3 regions of the Metabacillus sp. 113a genome follow, and region 3 is predicted to be linked to each of the others. Evidence: riboswitches for the same ligand, from Rfam matches in the RefSeq annotation. Region 3 holds a riboswitch; each other region holds the start of a gene.
The links. Region 3 has a riboswitch for S-adenosylmethionine ahead of ACQCVE_RS17840 (M14 family zinc carboxypeptidase). Riboswitches for the same ligand answer to the same signal wherever they lie in the genome.
Positions count from the first base shown of each region.

Region 1: it holds a riboswitch for S-adenosylmethionine, as region 3 does, so the genes downstream of both, metK (methionine adenosyltransferase) here and ACQCVE_RS17840 (M14 family zinc carboxypeptidase) in region 3, are expected to answer to the same signal.
Region 2: it holds a riboswitch for S-adenosylmethionine, as region 3 does, so the genes downstream of both, ACQCVE_RS09505 (methionine ABC transporter ATP-binding protein) here and ACQCVE_RS17840 (M14 family zinc carboxypeptidase) in region 3, are expected to answer to the same signal.

Region 1 covers NZ_JBNILJ010000003.1:327,920-330,188, reverse strand. The annotation lists gene pckA (phosphoenolpyruvate carboxykinase (ATP)) at 1-125, opposite strand, end outside; SAM riboswitch class I at 690-818, shown strand; gene metK (methionine adenosyltransferase) at 1,027-2,223, shown strand.
Region 2 covers NZ_JBNILJ010000004.1:254,164-256,432, reverse strand. The annotation lists gene ACQCVE_RS09505 (methionine ABC transporter ATP-binding protein) at 1-1,020, opposite strand, end outside; gene ACQCVE_RS09510 (methionine ABC transporter permease) at 1-2, opposite strand, end outside; SAM riboswitch class I at 1,109-1,221, opposite strand; gene ACQCVE_RS09500 (thioredoxin family protein) at 1,434-1,742, opposite strand; gene ACQCVE_RS09495 (toprim domain-containing protein) at 1,763-2,104, opposite strand; gene ACQCVE_RS09490 (YusG family protein) at 2,254-2,269, opposite strand, start outside.
Region 3 covers NZ_JBNILJ010000019.1:13,181-15,449, reverse strand. The annotation lists gene ACQCVE_RS17840 (M14 family zinc carboxypeptidase) at 1-1,341, opposite strand, end outside; SAM riboswitch class I at 1,422-1,527, opposite strand; gene ACQCVE_RS17835 (GNAT family N-acetyltransferase) at 1,742-2,269, shown strand, end outside.

The DNA.
Region 1 (2,269 bases), on a different contig from region 3:
GATGTTAAAACGGCTTCGTTCCTTGACAGAATTTTTTCAACTAGCTGCGGTACTGATAAGTTTAATGAAACATTTTCCCCTTCAAGTAAAAGCGAAAGCTCGTTTGTTGCGGCAAGTGAATTCATCCCCATACCTTCCTTTGCTCGTAATAAAGTCATTTCTATAATTAGTATAACACATTTAAGGTAATAGTCTATACTAATTAATGTATTTTACGCTCCACCTTACGAAATGCCAGTGCTCAGCTGAAAAATGAATGTTTAGCGGAGCTGGCTGAACTTGTATGGTCATGAAAAAATAGATTAAGGAACCGCTCGAAACCGTGCCGTCCCCGCCCGTAAACAAGATGAAGCTGATTGCAGCGTCCGTAAATCCGGCGGAGCGCTTCGACAAGGGCATTTACCCGCTTAAAGCCTGTACCGCCAGCCGGGTATTGAATGCGTTTGCAAAAATATGCCGAAATCCAGTCAAGCTGTTGGACGGAGGTTCGCGGGCCGGCATCCGCAGCCAGTCCTCCCGGATAAGGCGGGAAATGGCTCTCAATTCCATACCATGTCCAGCTCTACCAACATTATACCTCTGTTTTAAGGGAGAGCGCATACAAAAATGCTTTTTCGTTCAAAAACATCCTTTCAGTTTTTGTTGACATTTACGGGAAAATTGAGGTATTATATGTCCTTGAACGGATTCTCTTATCCCGAGCTGGCGGAGGGACAGGCCCTATGAAGCCCAGCAACCTGCAAGGTCGGAAGACTTCGGTTTTCTCTCATGCAAAGGTGCTAACCTGACGCAAGGCTGTAGTCCTTGAGCGATAAGAGTGAAAGGCTGAATAATAACTCCTTTCCTCTATTAAGAAGGAAGGGTTTTTTTATGCAGTCTGGAATCTTTTTCCGATTTTATAGGGAAAGATTCTTAACATAAAGCTAAAGATAAGAAAAGGGAACGAGTTCCGTCTCAAACAAAGAGGGGAAGTACATAACTGAACCTTGCCAATAGAACAGCCGAAAATTCAGAGGAGGAATTACATTGTCAGTTAAACGCCATCTATTCACTTCAGAATCCGTAACGGAGGGACACCCGGATAAAATTTGTGACCAAATCTCCGATTCAATCCTGGATGCGATTCTTGCTAACGATCCGAATGCACGTGTTGCCTGCGAAACATCCGTAACAACCGGTCTTGTCCTGGTTGCTGGAGAAATTACAACTTCAACTTACGTCGATATTCCGAAAATTGTCCGTGAAACAGTTAAAGATATCGGCTATACACGGGCCAAGTATGGTTTTGATGCTGAAACGTGTGCAGTGCTTACATCCATTGATGAGCAGTCTGCAGATATTGCAATGGGTGTCGATCAGGCACTTGAAGCCCGTGAAGGAACCATGACAGATGAGGAAATTGATGCAATTGGTGCTGGGGACCAGGGTTTGATGTTCGGATTTGCGTGCAATGAGACAAAAGAACTTATGCCTCTTCCAATCTCTCTTGCACATAAGCTTTCCCGCCGATTGGCAGAAGTGCGTAAGGAAGAAATTCTGCCTTACCTTCGCCCGGATGGAAAGACGCAAGTAACAGTTGAGTATGACGAGAACGATAAACCGGTTCGCGTTGATACCATTGTTATTTCCACCCAGCATCACCCGGAAATTTCTTTGGAGCAGATTCAGCGCAACCTGAAAGAGCATGTGATTAAGCCGGTGGTTCCTGCTGAACTTATCGATGAAAACACCAAATACTTCATAAATCCGACAGGCCGTTTTGTTATTGGCGGACCTCAAGGTGATGCTGGTTTGACTGGACGTAAAATCATTGTTGATACGTATGGCGGTTATGCACGCCACGGCGGCGGTGCGTTTTCCGGTAAGGACGCGACGAAGGTTGACCGCTCTGCTGCTTATGCTGCCCGTTATGTGGCTAAAAACATTGTAGCAGCAGGCCTTGCAGAGAAATGTGAAGTCCAGCTTGCCTATGCGATCGGTGTTGCCCAGCCTGTGTCCATTTCGATCAATACATTCAGCACAGGCAAAGCAAGTGAAGAAGCTCTAGTTGACGCAGTGCGCCAAAACTTTGATCTTCGGCCGGCAGGGATTATCAAAATGCTTGATCTTCGCCGTCCAATCTACAAACAAACTGCAGCTTACGGCCACTTTGGACGTACAGATGTAGAACTGCCTTGGGAGCAGACAGACAAAGCAGAAGCGCTTCGTACCATTCTTTCATAGAAGGTATAAATGGGCCTGCATCTGATTTAGTGCTTCATTGATCCTG
Region 2 (2,269 bases), on a different contig from region 3:
ATGGGCAACTACCTCCACTTCTACATGATGATCATATAAAAATTGCAAAGCGCGATCCATTTCTGTTTCTTCTCCATCTATGTAGAGAAACAGGGCTCCATATGCCCCGCTTTGTGTTTGCGAGATCTTTCCTTGAAGAATATTCACTTTCACGTCGTAATTTTTTATTAATCCGGTAACGACCGGCTGCTCTGTAGAATCCCCTACAAAGGTGAGCTGGACAATCCGGCCGGTAGGGTAGGAGTCAATGAGATGAGCGATGGTCTCCCTTGTTTCTTCGGGCTCTGTCACCTGCTGGACAAATCGTTTTGTGATTGGTACCTGAGGCTTTCTGAAGACAGTAAGCACCTCTCCCTCCTCCACAATCTTACCTTCCTCCATCACAGCTACTTTATGGCAGATCTTGCGTATTACATGCATTTCATGGGTGATAAGGACGATTGTCAGTCCAAGCCTTTGATTGATATCGACGAGAAGCTCGAGGATTGAATCGGTCGTCTGCGGATCAAGGGCTGAGGTTGCTTCATCACAAAGAAGAACTTTTGGGTTATTGGCAAGCGCTCTGGCAATGCCTACACGCTGCTTTTGGCCGCCGCTGAGCTGGGCCGGGTAAGCATTTTCCCTTCCCTCTAATCCGACCAGCCGGATTAACTCTTTAACACGTTCTTTTCTTTCAGCTGCAGGGAAGCCTGCTATTTCAAGCGGGAACGCTATGTTCTCACTTACAGTCCTGGACCATAAAAGATTAAAGTGCTGGAATATCATGCTGATTTTCTGTCTTGCCTTTCGGAGCTTTCTCCCCTTAATAACTCCAATTCTATTACCCGCTACTTCGATGCTGCCTTCTGTCGGTGTTTCCAGCCCGTTAAGGAGCCGGATGAGCGAGCTTTTTCCTGCACCACTGTATCCGATGATCCCGAAGATTTCTCCTTTTTCCACTTCAAGGTTCACCTTATCTACAGCTTTGATGTTTCCAGATTTGACGGAATAAATTTTAGATACGTTTGTTAATGTGATCATGCTCCCACCTTCTTTCTCCATCGATCTGAAACAGAAAATGCCTTTCTGCGTAGACAAGCAGAAAGGCATTAAACGTAAGGTTACCTTTCTCTCATCTTTCAAAATGCAGCGCATTTTGAGTGAATTGGCACCAATTTCAGTCATAAAACTGACGGTTGCCGGGCTTCATAGGGCACTTCCCTCCACCTCTCTTTATAAGAGAACAATCTATTATTAAATTATGATGGTTTTAAATTTTAAAAATATTTCAGATCTGAGAGTGATTTTATCACGGGGAAAAGGGTGTGTCAATGTAAAATCTTCAAATAATTTTCTCCCTCTTCCCGCGGCTGCAGCCGGGCTCTTGTTTATTTCCCGAGAAATATGGAGATTACGGGGGAAATAACACGGATATATAGAATAGAAACGCCGCGTTATGCGCCGTTCTGTTTAATAAGCTTATATAAAAATTCCACTGATTGAAAGGCGTACTGCCTAGTGTGAAGCTTCCCTTTTTCAAAAATAAGCAGGCACGGAACACTCTCTACTTCCCAGCGTTCAGGGAATCCCGGCAAATAATTTAAATTTGCCATATGGATATCTGTTTCCGGTACCGTTTCATCCACTACCGTAAGCATCCTTTTTGCGAGCTGGCAAGTTCCGCAAAAAGGAGTATAAAGATACAAGATTAAGCGATCTTCTTCAATCAATGAAGACAGTTGCTTTTCATTTACTTCAATCATGATAAAACCAGAACTCCCTGCTATAAATATTTCGCCTGAACATCAATATTTGCACTCAGCAGTACGGAAGCAATATGATGCTCTGGTGCTGAAGCTACTTCTTTATACATTTTATCAATGTATAAATGCGAAGCCTCCGGAAATTCTCTTACAAATTGTTTTCTCAGTTTTTCTCCTGCTTCGTCCGTATCCACCAATATATACACATCATTTTCAAAATACTCATCAATTAGTTCATCCATTTTGGTGAGACTGATTGTTCCATTCGTACATATAATTTCTATAGGCTCGTTAATGACTTCCTGTATTTTTTTCTTGTCGGATTTCCCTTCAACAATAATGATTTTAGCAGCCTCTGACATGACCATCACCTGTTCATTTTGTCTTTCTTTAGTTTATTCTCTTTTCCTTGTGTTGTTTCCTGCCGGGAGGATACAGGGTCTATGCAAAAGACCGGCGCCTGCCTGCTGCTAAAGCATATAAGGCAGTGGACGGCTCCACTGCCTTATGCTTAACACCAGCCGTTC
Region 3 (2,269 bases):
TGCATCAATATCGTCAGTGATGTCCTCTCCTTCCCATAGGAAAGCGTTGGCAAGACCGGCCTTTGCCTGGTTAAGATCAACAATGTAGGTTCCTTTTTCGTAGCGCTTGCCCTTTGCACGAAACGGTTTTACAGCCTGCTCAACTTCCACATCGTTCTTCATTAGATGCTGCACAGCCTTTAGAACAGCGGTGTTGTCCGTTTTATTTTCCGGGATAATGTAGCTTTCAGGATAGAAGCCTTTTTCATTGTTTGGGTGTTCCCCTTTAACCCCGCGGTCAAAAACTTCCAGCTGGTCATGGAGCATCGCCTGCTTATTTTTCAAAGCAAATTGTAAAGCACCGGTTACGGCATCAACCTGCCATTTCACACCGTCCCAGTCATTTGCCGGTGCTTCCAGTGTATAGCCGAGACCGCCATGGAGCATGGCATAGGCCGGAGTATAAATGGGCGGATACACATCCCAGCCTGATTTTGAATCTCTAAGTGGAATATGAGTTCCCTCCATTGTTTTGTATAGGTCCGTTTTATACCCGGCTTTGCTTCTGACTAGGTTGGATTCCATCGCTTCAGCCTGCTGATTCATCCATTTATAAAGCAAATCATATTCATAATTCGGATTATGAGGCGGTGTACCCGGAAGAATCAGTCCGGGGTGCTTTTCTTCACCGCGCTGTCTTACGTAGCCGTGAAGGTCCAGAAGAACGAGGGGGTTAAGCTCCGCAATTTGCTTGACCACTGCCTTCGTTTCGGGCTGGGATTGGGTAATGAAATCCCGGTTTAAATCAATTCCGTTTCCATTAAAACGGGTAGCGTCCACCCGCCCATCCGGATTGGCATCGACATTGATAACGAGTGTAAAGTTCTTCAGGATGTCTTTTGTTTCCCGGTCATTTTTAAATCCGAATCGTTTAATCAAGCGGAGGGCTGCATCTGTACCGACAAATTCAGTTCCATGGATCGAGGCATGGATCAGAATAGGAGGCTTGATATCCGGGTTCGCTTTCAGGTAGCGCTGTGCTTTCTCGGGATTCTCATTCATCAGTTTCCGTAATCCTTTATATTTCAGCTGACCATGCTTCGATTTAGTATCTGAAATGGTAACGGTGTAGAGGTTTTTCCCGGAAGAAGATTTCCCTGTAATGTCCAATTGGATGCGGCTGCTTTGTTTTTGGAAAGCCTTTAATTTCCCTTCGAGAGCGTCATACGTTGTGTAGTCGTATTTCTCTGAATTGAAAAGGCTGTGTTTTCTTTCTGCCTCCTCAGCCAATGCCGCTGAAGGCAGCAGGCTTCCAATCAAACTCACACTTAGCAATAATGATAAAAAAGGTTTTTTGATCATTTCTGTCCTCCTAAACTTTTTTCAACATAAAAAGCCCCTTTCCAGAAAAGAAAGAGGCTTTGCACACAAAGGAATCCTCTCTCTTATCTGTCAGCTGAATGCTGCAAGAATTAGCACCGTGTTGACGATCATCAACCGGTTGCCGGGCTTCATAGGGCTTGTCCCTCCGCCTGCTCTTGATAAAAGAGTGTTCATATTGAATTAGTTCGAATTATAAAGGTTTCTAGGAAAGGGTCAATACATTTAGGCCAAAATGGTCCTTATGGTTTACAAGGAAATGGTAAAATAGGAAATATGCCCGTAAGAGGGCAGCAGTCAGAAGATTTGTTTTCCTCTGTCGCGAATTCATACGGGCAGCAGAATAGTCATTCGAAAAAAGCCAAAAAAGGAGAGCATGATCTTGAGCGAAGTATCGATTGAAAAAGCAGCTTTAGCAGATTCAGAGATTCTAACCAGCCTGATGAAGGAGACCTTTGACGCGGAGGCCCGAAGATGGCTTGCGGACAGTGACCCTTTCAGAGATTTCAATATCCAGCCACCGGGTTACCGATCGATTCACATGACGGAGTATAGCATTCAGGAACTCTCGTATTATAAAATACTTCATCAGGATAAAATTGCCGGCGGGCTTATCTTAACCATCTCCGGGAACATCTATGGCAGAATTGACCGTATTTTTGTAAGCCCTTCCTTACAGGGGAAAGGCATCGGTTCAAAGGCCCTTCAACTATTGGAAAAGGAGTTTCCACAGGTCACTTCATGGGAGCTGGAAACATCGAGCAGACAGCTGAATAATCATTATTTTTATGAAAAAGCAGGGTTTCAGAAAGTATATGAATCGGAAGACGAGTTTTGCTATGAAAAGCGAATGGACTCTGAAGATCCTTCAGTAAGAGTCCGTAATCAGGACTTGTCCGGCAAGCATTAT